DNA from 3 places in the Nitratireductor kimnyeongensis genome. Region 1 is predicted to be linked to each of the others. Evidence: predicted binding sites of a transcription regulator. Region 1 holds the regulator's gene; each other region holds the start of a gene.
What was found. The regulator LexA, encoded in region 1, represses DNA repair genes until DNA is damaged. The targets are predictions, from matches to a motif close to TGTTCNNNNTGTGTTCNG.
Positions count from the first base shown of each region.

Region 2: a site for LexA is predicted at 1,480-1,497, ahead of parE (DNA topoisomerase IV subunit B). Genes of this name have one in related genera too.
Region 3: a site for LexA is predicted at 1,958-1,975, ahead of uvrA (excinuclease ABC subunit UvrA). Genes of this name have one in related genera too.

Region 1 covers NZ_CP078143.1:3,742,158-3,745,438, reverse strand. Annotated here, with positions in the region: gene KW403_RS17770 (NAD(P)H-hydrate dehydratase) at 1-1,227, shown strand, start outside; gene lexA (transcriptional repressor LexA) at 1,303-2,022, opposite strand; gene KW403_RS17760 (MarC family protein) at 2,121-2,753, opposite strand; gene gyrA (DNA gyrase subunit A) at 2,985-3,281, shown strand, end outside.
Region 2 covers NZ_CP078143.1:154,490-157,770, reverse strand. Annotated here, with positions in the region: gene parE (DNA topoisomerase IV subunit B) at 1-1,411, opposite strand, end outside; gene gcvP (aminomethyl-transferring glycine dehydrogenase) at 1,604-3,281, opposite strand, start outside.
Region 3 covers NZ_CP078143.1:3,606,385-3,609,665, forward strand. Annotated here, with positions in the region: gene uvrA (excinuclease ABC subunit UvrA) at 1-1,749, opposite strand, end outside; gene KW403_RS17110 (single-stranded DNA-binding protein) at 2,701-3,195, shown strand; gene KW403_RS17115 (hypothetical protein) at 3,224-3,281, shown strand, end outside.

The DNA.
Region 1 (3,281 bases):
GTAAAGCCGGAGCCATTGTCGGCCTTCCAACCCAGACGGGCTTGGCTCGTGGTTGACGCATTGTTCGGTGCGGGTCTGAAGCGCCCCGTGGAAGGAGGGGAAGCCGCCATCATTGCAGAGGTGAGCAATAGCGGGCTTGCTGTGGTTGCCATCGATCTGCCAACCGGCTTATGCGGGTTGACCGGAAAGCCGCTCGGGTCAGCCTTTTCAGCGGACCTGACTGTCACGTTCTTTCGTAAAAAGCGCGGACATCTCCTCGTGCCGGGGAGGCAAATTTGCGGTGATCTTGTCGTAGCGGATATCGGCATTGCCGACAGTGCGCTTCATGCTGTCGGCTGCAAGGTTTGGGAAAACCAGCCTCCGTTGTGGCGGCCAATCTGGCCGAAAATCACCGCAGGCACCCACAAATATTCGCGTGGTCATGTGGCGGTGGTATCCGGTGGGGCCATCACGACCGGGGCAGCGAGACTTTCAGCGCTCGCAGCGGCGCGTGCGGGGGCAGGTGCCGTGACAGTGCTTTCGCCCGCCAACGCGCTTTCGATCAACGCTATGCATCTGACGTCGATCATGTTGCGCAAAGCAGATACGGTGAGCGAGTTGCAGGCATTTCTTGTTGACCGCAAACCCTCCGGGGCCCTCCTGGGACCAGGTGCCGGCACAGGTGGGCGAACGCGCAGTTTCGCACGCGCGCTTCTCGATCAGGCGACTGAAGCGAGCGGGCTGGTCTTCGATGCAGACGCGATCACTGCTTTTCGTGACCGGGCGGATGTGTTTTTTGGAATGATCAGGGCTTCCGCCGGCAAGGTGGTTCTCACGCCGCATGAAGGCGAGTTCGCCCGACTTTTTCCCGAACTTCAAGACGGAACAGGCGTTTCCAAAGTGCAGCGCGCCCAGGAAGCGGCCGAGCGATCGGGCGCAACCCTTGTGCTCAAGGGATTTGATACGATCGTGGCGGCACCCGACGGGCGGGCCGCAATCAATGTGAATGCCACCCCGCATTTGGCGACCGCTGGATCTGGCGATGTGCTGTCGGGAATTATCGCAAGCCTGATGGCTCAAGGGATGCCGGCTTTTGAAGCGGCGTGTGCGGGGGTGTGGGTTCATGCAGAAAGCGGTCGAACATTCGGGTATGGATTGGTCGCCGAAGACCTGCCGGATCTGCTGCCAGAGGTGTTGCAAAGATTGTTTTATAAGAAGGTGACCCCGTCAGCCCAAGCGAGATCCTGAGCGAACTCCTGGCCGCATTCATGAAACAGGGAACCAGGCGGGGTAGGCAAAACAGACGCCCCTCCGCCAGCAGGTTCAATAACGCCGCATCAAGCCAACCAGCCGTCCCTGAACCTTTACCCTATCGGGACCGAATATCCGTGTCTCATAAGCCGGATTGGCGGCTTCGAGGGCGATGGACGCTCCCTTGCGACGGAAACGTTTCAGGGTCGCTTCTTCCTGATCGACCAGGGCGACGACGATCTCGCCGGGATTGGCGGTCTGGGTTTCGCGGATAATCACCGTGTCGCCATCGAAGATGCCGGCCTCGATCATCGAGTCGCCCTTGACCTCCAACGCATAGTGATCGCCCCCACTCAGCATGTCCGGAGGCACGGCGATGGAATGGGTCTGGTGCTGAATGGCATCAATAGGAACGCCCGCAGCAATGCGCCCCATGACCGGCACAGACACGACACCGGCAATGGCGTCATCGTTGCTTGCTGCCGGCTTGGGCGGGGCAGGAGGCGCTTTGCCGAGACTGCCCTCAATGACGCTGGGCGAAAACTTGCGTGCGCCGGCATTCAGGCCCGGTGCAATCGAATCGGGCAGGCGCAACACCTCCAGGGCACGAGCCCGGTTGGGGAGCCGGCGGATAAAGCCGCGCTCCTCAAGAGCGGTGATCAACCGGTGAATACCCGACTTCGACGCAAGGTCCAGCGCCTCCTTCATTTCATCGAATGAAGGCGGGATTCCAGTCTCCTTCAGCCGCTCCTGGATGAACAGGAGAAGTTCGTGCTGCTTGCGGGTCAGCATGGGCGCCACCGAGAATCAGTTAAAAACAAAACCAGAACATACTCTATATGTTCCAGTTGTGTTCCGCAACTCCCGGTGTTGTCGTTCGACGTCTGCCGTCACGGCGCGCTGAACAGAGCCTTTGCGCCATCGGCTACGAACTGCACGGCAAGAGCTGCAAGGATCACACCGAGAAGTCTCGTCAGTATCGATCGTCCTGTCTCGCCGAGGAAATGGTCGACGCGGTCTGCAAGTGTGAACACCGCATAGGTAATGGCGATGGTCGTCAGAAGAATTCCCAGCAATGCTGCGGTGCCGACGAGGCCGCTGAAGGATCCGGAAAGAAGCACGGTGGCAGAGATCGCGCCTGGACCGGCAATCAGGGGAATTGCCAGCGGAAATGCGGCGATGTTTCGGATCATGTCTCGGGTGATTGCGCGTTCAGCACTCTTTTCATGCCGCTCCTGGCGACGTTCGAAGATCATTTCGAAAGCGATGAAGAAGAGGAGCAGTCCGCCGGCGACGCGGAACGCCGGGAGCGTGATACCAAACACGGAAAGTATGGCGCTGCCGGCCACGCCAAAGAGGGCTAGGACCGCAAAGCCGATAGTTGCGGCCCGGACGGCGACCTGATTGCGCTCAGATCGATTCATCCCGACCGTCAGCGCGAGAAAGAGCGGTGCCAGGCCCGGTGGGTCCACGGTGACCAGCAGTGTGACGAACGCGTTGAATAAGGTCTCGTAACCTGCCATCGGGGCCTCCCTTGAGACTGTCTAACCCAGTTGGGAGGCTTCAGAAAAGCTCTGATTATCAGCGTGTGTGTGGATGCTGCGGCAATTTGTCATCGACGCCATTCACAGACCACCCATATGCGTCTGAAATTGCGTTGGATTTCCTCGGCGCCAATCTCTGCTCCGATTGGAGAATCAATGGCGCTTCATATATAAGAAGTCAGTGATTCCTTATTTTGTGTGTGATCCGATTTGACTGACCAGACAACGCCGACCGGACCGGGCGAGCCCGACGATATCGAGCCGATTTCCATCATCGAGGAGATGCAGCGCTCCTATCTCGATTACGCGATGAGCGTTATCGTGAGCCGCGCTCTCCCGGATGCGCGCGACGGTTTGAAGCCGGTGCATCGGCGCATTCTCTACGCCTCTCACGAAAGCGGTTATCACTGGAACCGCAAATATGTGAAATCGGCACGTCCTGTCGCCGATGTGATGGGTAAGTATCACCCCCATGGCGATGCGGCGATCTACGATGCGCTCGTGCGC
Region 2 (3,281 bases), 200 kb from region 1:
TGAAGATTTCGGCACCCGCTGCCGCGCCCATTGTGCAGTCGGCGAGCTTTCCGGGCAAGCGCAGCTTGCGCACGGCGCTCTTGCGGCTGACTTCGCGTTCCTGGCGGCGGCGCAGGCGCTCGTCGGCGCGGGCGACAACCCAATCGAGAAGCTTGGAGGCTTCCTGAGGGTTCTCTGCCAGCCAGTGGTCGAAGGGGTCGCGCACAGCGTTTTCGACAATGCGCATGGCAGCCGCCGTTGCCAGCTTGTCCTTGGTCTGGCCGACAAATTCCGGTTCGCGCACGAAGACGGAGAGCATGCCGGCAGCCGAGATCATCACGTCTTCGGAGGTGATGATGGAGGCGCGCTTGTTGCCGGTCAGTTCGGCATAGCCGCGCAGGCCGCGCAGCAGCGCATTTCGGAAACCGGTCTCGTGCGTTCCGCCCTCCGGTGTGGGCACGGTGTTACAGTAGGAATTGAGCATGGCGTCGCCGCCATACCAGGTGATCGCCCATTCCACCGCGCCATGGCCGGAGCTCTTTTCGCTGCGGCCGGAAAACACTTCCTTCGTGACCTGAAACTGTCCGTCCAGCGATGCGATGAGATAGTCTTTCAGACCGCCCGGGAAGTGGAAGGTGGCCTTGTCAGGCGTCTGATCTTTTTCGCCGATCAGTTCGGGCGCGCACACCCAGCGTATCTCGACACCGCCGAAGAGATAGGCTTTGGAGCGGGCCATTCGGTAAAGGCGCGCGGGTTCGAACTTCGCTCCCTTGCCGAAAATCTGTTCGTCTGGCTTGAAGCGCACCTTTGTGCCGCGGCGGTTGTGAACGTCGCCGAGCTTTTCGAGCCCGCCCTGCGGCAGGCCGCGCGAAAAGGTCTGGCGGAAGAGCTGGCGATTGCGGGCGACCTCGACTTCAAGGAGTTCAGAGAGCGCATTCACGACGGAGACGCCCACGCCGTGCAGGCCGCCGGAGGTCTCATAGACCTTGGAATCGAATTTGCCGCCGGCATGCAGAGTGGTCATGATGACTTCGAGCGCCGACTTGTCCTTGAACTTGGGGTGCGGGTCCACGGGAATACCGCGACCATTATCCGTGACAGAAAGAAAGCCTTCCGCGTCCAACTCCACCTCGATGAAGGTGGCGTGACCGGCCACCGCCTCGTCCATGGAGTTGTCGATGATCTCGGCGAAGAGGTGATGCAGCGCCTTGTCGTCGGTGCCGCCGATATACATGCCGGGACGGCGGCGGACAGGCTCAAGGCCTTCCAGAACCTCGATGTCGGCTGCACTGTAGCCCTCGCCGGACGATGCGGGCGAGGTGGACGGCGCAGGGCGCGGCGCGGGTTTGCGTTCGGGCGCTGCCGGCTCCGGCGCTTTCGCACGTTCCACATTTGCGGTCATCCCGGCGAAGAGGTCGTTGTTGTCGTCCATGAAGCGTGTTGTGTCCTGTCCGCGAATCACATCGCAGTTTGCCATGGATTCCAAGGCAAAGCGAAGCCTGTTCCGGTTCCGTTCGGAGCGTGTGGACGACGCTTTATCAGATAGCGCGGGCCTCAGCCAAGTGCATGCGGCAAAAAGAGCGATCATCTCCCCGGACAGGGGAGATGATCTGTGGTGTTGGGCTCAGCTGGCCAATGCCTCGATGGGCGGGCAGGCGCAGACCAGATTGCGGTCTCCGCTGACATTGTCGACACGGGAAACCGGCGGCCAGTATTTGGAAGCGGAGGCGAGCCCACCTTCGGGGAAGGCGGCTTCACTGCGGCTGTAGGGGCGTGTCCACTCGTCGCCCATCAGCTCCATCGCCGTGTGGGGTGCGTTGACGAGAGGATTGTCCTCCTTCGGCCATTGGCCCTTTTCAACCTTTGCTGCTTCCTCGGCAATGGAGATCATCGCCTGACAGAAGCGATCAACCTCGCTTTTTGGCTCCGATTCCGTCGGCTCGACCATCAATGTTCCCGCAACGGGAAAGCTCATGGTCGGGGCATGGAAGCCATAGTCGATGAGCCGCTTGGCGATATCGTCTACGGTGATGCCGGCACGATCCTTGAAGACGCGCGTGTCGAGAATGCACTCATGCGCGACCCGGTCATTGCGGCCTTTATACAGCACCGGATAGTACTCTTTCAGCCTGTGAGCAATGTAGTTGGCGTTGAGGATTGCCATTTCCGTCGCCCGTTTGAGCCCGTCTCCACCCATCATGCGGATATACATCCAGGTGATTGGCAGGATCGACGCGCTGCCATAGGGCGCGGCCGCCACTGCCTGATCGCTGCCCAGCGCCACATGGCCGGGCACGAACGGTTTCAGATGTGCCTTGACGCCGATGGGACCGACACCGGGCCCCCCGCCACCATGGGGGATGCAGAAGGTCTTGTGCAGGTTCAGGTGACAGACATCCGCGCCCAGATCGCCCGGACGGGCAAGCCCGACCATGGCGTTTAGATTGGCGCCGTCGAAATAGACCTGACCGCCATGCTCGTGGATGACCGTGCACATATCGCGCACGCCTTCCTCAAACACACCGTGGGTGGATGGGTAGGTAAGCATGAGAGCGGCAAGCCTGTCCGAATGTTCTGCCGCCTTGGCCTTCAGATCGTCCTGATCGATATTGCCATCTTCCGTGCAGCGCACGACCACCACCTGCATACCCGCCATGGAGGCGGATGCCGGGTTGGTGCCATGAGCCGAGGAGGGGATGAGACAGATGTCGCGACCGGTCTCACCACGCTCGGCATGGTAACGACGGATCGCCAGAAGACCTGCATATTCGCCCTGACTGCCGGCATTGGGCTGCAACGATACCGCATCGAAGCCGGTGATTTCCGAAAGCCAGCGGTCGAGATCGTCGATCATCCGGCTATAGCCTGCCGTGTGTTCGGCAGGAGCAAACGGATGCAGCCCTGCCACTTCCGGCCAGCTGACCGGCATCATTTCGGCGGCGGCGTTCAGCTTCATGGTGCAGGAGCCGAGCGGAATCATGGCGCGGTCGAGTGCCAGATCCTTGTCGGCGAGCCGGCGCAGGAAGCGCATCATTTCCGTTTCCGAGCGGTGGGCATGGAAGTCGGGTTGGGTGAGGAAGCCTTCGCCACGCGCCTTGGACGGAGCAAGGCGCGGTGCTTCATCCGGAAGCTGTGCGCCGAACAGGGCAGCAATGGCCGCAAGATCATCCTCATCGGTGGTCTCGTCGACATTGATGCCGATGCGATCCGCGTCGATCACGCGAAGGAGACGGCCGCCAGCCTCTGCTTTCTGGGCGATTTCCTTGGCCTTACCCGGAACGGTGGCGGTCACCGTATCGAAG
Region 3 (3,281 bases), 140 kb from region 1:
GATGTCGACCACGTGGTCCGCCGTCAAGATGGCGTCTTCGTCATGCTCGACCACGATCACCGTGTTGCCAAGATCGCGCAAATGCCTGAGCGTTGCCAGAAGCCGGTCATTATCGCGCTGATGCAGGCCGATGGACGGCTCGTCAAGCACATAAAGAACCCCCGTCAGACCCGAGCCAATTTGCGACGCGAGACGGATGCGTTGGCTCTCACCGCCCGACAGGGTGCCCGAATTGCGTGAAAGCGTCAGATAGTCGAGGCCCACATCGTTGAGAAAGCGCAGGCGCTCGCGGATTTCCTTCAGGATTCGGACGGCGATCTCGTTCTGCTTGTCATTAAGGTGGCTCGGCAGCTCTTCGAACCAGGCACCAGCCTTGCGGATCGACATTTCCGTCACCTGGCCGATATGCAGGCCGTCGATCTTCACCGCCAGGGCTTCCGGTTTGAGACGGTGCCCGCCACAGGCCGGGCAGGGATGGGCCGACATGTAGCGCTCGATCTCTTCGCGCATCCAGGCCGATTCAGTCTCTTTCCAGCGGCGCTGGAGATTGACCACCACGCCCTCGAAGGGCTTCGTGGTGCGGTAACTGCGCAGACCATCATCATAGTCGAAGACGATCTTCTTCGAGCCCGTGCCGTTCAGGATGGCATCCTGACCCTCCGCCGGAAGGTCACGCCAGCGGTCGCCGACCTTGAACCCATATTCACGTCCGAGCGCCTCTAGCGTCTGCAGATAATAGGGCGACGTGGATTTCGCCCAGGGCGCAATCGCCCCTTCGCGCAGGATCGCACCGTCGTCAGGCACCACCAGGTTCGGATCGATAGCGCGCTGGCTGCCAAGCCCGTCGCAAGTGGGGCAGGCGCCGGCCGGATTGTTGAACGAAAACAGACGCGGCTCGATCTCCGGGATCGTGAAGCCTGAAACCGGGCAGGCGAATTTTTCTGAAAAGACGATCCGCTCATGCGTCTCGTTCTTGGATTTGTTGGCGCTTCCACCTTTTGCCGTTGCCTCATCGGAGAGAGGTTTATCGGCAAATTCCGCGACCGCCAGTCCCTCGGCAAGCCTTAGACAGGTCTCAAGCGAATCCGCCAACCGTGTGGCGAGATCGTCGCGCACCACGACCCGGTCCACCACGACGTCGATGTCGTGCTTGTATTTCTTGTCGAGTGCGGGAACGTCGGCAATCTCGTAGAACTCGCCATCCACCTTGACGCGTTGAAAGCCCTTTTTCTGGAGCTCGGCCATTTCCTTGCGGTATTCGCCTTTGCGGCCGCGCACGATGGGCGCCAGGATGTAAAGCCGCGTGCCTTCCTCCAGAACCATAACCCGGTCGACCATCTGACTGACCGTTTGGCTTTCGATCGGCAATCCCGTGGCCGGCGAATAGGGAACGCCCACCCGCGCAAAAAGCAAGCGCATATAGTCGTAGATCTCCGTCACCGTTCCGACGGTCGAGCGAGGGTTTTTAGACGTCGTCTTCTGCTCGATGGAAATGGCTGGCGAAAGCCCGTCGATCTGGTCGACATCGGGTTTCTGCATCATTTCCAGAAACTGGCGCGCATAGGCCGAAAGGCTCTCCACATAGCGCCGCTGGCCTTCGGCATAAATAGTGTCGAAGGCGAGCGACGACTTGCCGGAACCCGACAGACCGGTCATGACGATGAGCTTCTCGCGCGGCAGGTCGAGATCGACATTCTTGAGATTGTGCTCGCGCGCGCCGCGAATGGTGATGGACTTGTGTTCTGGCATGCCCCGTCGCTGCCTGTTTTGAGAAACCGGATGGGCCGGCAGCACGCCGGTCTGTGCATCATGTAGGAAGCGGGATGCAAATGTCGACCGCCGGGTCGGAATGACACCGTGCCGACAGCGCTTCGCCGCGAGCGCCCCCGTCTCATCAGTTTGAGACGAAAACGCATATCTCCCTTTAACACGTGCTCCCCGGCGTTCCGCAAGGAAAAAGAACAAAAAACGAACGCTCTCCTGACAATTTTGCCAGACCCGACCATGCGATCGAGAAAATGCGCCAGGTTACAGCTGATCACATTTGCCGGCTTGGCAAGGCATTTTCTTGACCGCTACGCCCCGAAGGCGCAGTATATCTCGGTCAGCGCTCGTGGTTTGAGTGCGCCGTGGAAATGCCTGTGGGCATATCTGCAAGCACGGTCTGCCTGAGCAGGCAAACACCGAGCAATGGCCGAAACGCGAAGAAGGAGCAGGGTATGACTCCACCTGACCGATCCCTAGGGCTTCGCCTGGATTGCGAAGCCACAGCCGGCTGATCGGTTCAAGACACATTCGACGCTTGTCGCGGAAAATGTGTTTCGATACCGATCCATGGTGATTGACGTTTCTGGAGAACGCGATCGCCGGCAGGCATGACAACGCTGGCGGCTGGCTGCCCCCTAAAATCAAAACTCTTTGAAGACAGGGTTGTAAAAAGCCCTGCCTGATGACACCGGTAAACCATTCCCGGTATGGAGGGTCGGAAGACCCGGAGCCCCGTGCGACCAAAAGGCGGCGGGGCTTTTCTCTCACGTTGCGTGCGCGGGAGCGGGTGCATTGACGCTGATCATTGAATGTGAACATAATAAGAACAAATGAGCTGTGGACGAGAGCCGGAGCACCGCAGGCGGAGCGCGCGCGGGAGCGCGGCTTTCGATAAAGTGCGCAGCAGATTTCGGACAAGCGTGGAGAAGCGTTATGGCGGGCAGCGTCAACAAGGTCATTTTGGTGGGAAATCTGGGTGCAGATCCCGAAATTCGCCGGCTAAATTCCGGCGATCCGGTGGTTAATATGCGCATCGCCACCTCTGAAACCTGGCGCGATCGCCAGTCGGGTGAGCGCCGTGAGCGGACCGAGTGGCACAATGTCGTGATTTTCAACGATAATCTTGCCAAGGTGGCCGAGCAATATTTGAAGAAGGGCGCCAAGGTTTATATCGAGGGCCAGCTTCAGACACGCAAATGGACCGACCAGAACGGTCAGGAACGCTACACGACTGAAGTTGTATTGCAAAAATTCCGTGGCGAACTGCAGATGCTCGACACGCGCGGGCAGGGCGGCGACAATCAGGTCGGTTATAGCGGCGGTGGCAATCGCGGTTCCGATTTCGGCCAGTCAGGCCCTGCCGATACCAGCGGTGGCAGTGGCGGAGGCGGCTACTCGCAGAACCTCGACGACGAAATCCCGTTCTGATCGGCATCTGAATCTATGGAGACCCGGCATGATCACTCCGCCCCATGACGGTAGACATGGTTTTCGGGCGGGCGTTGCCGGGTCCG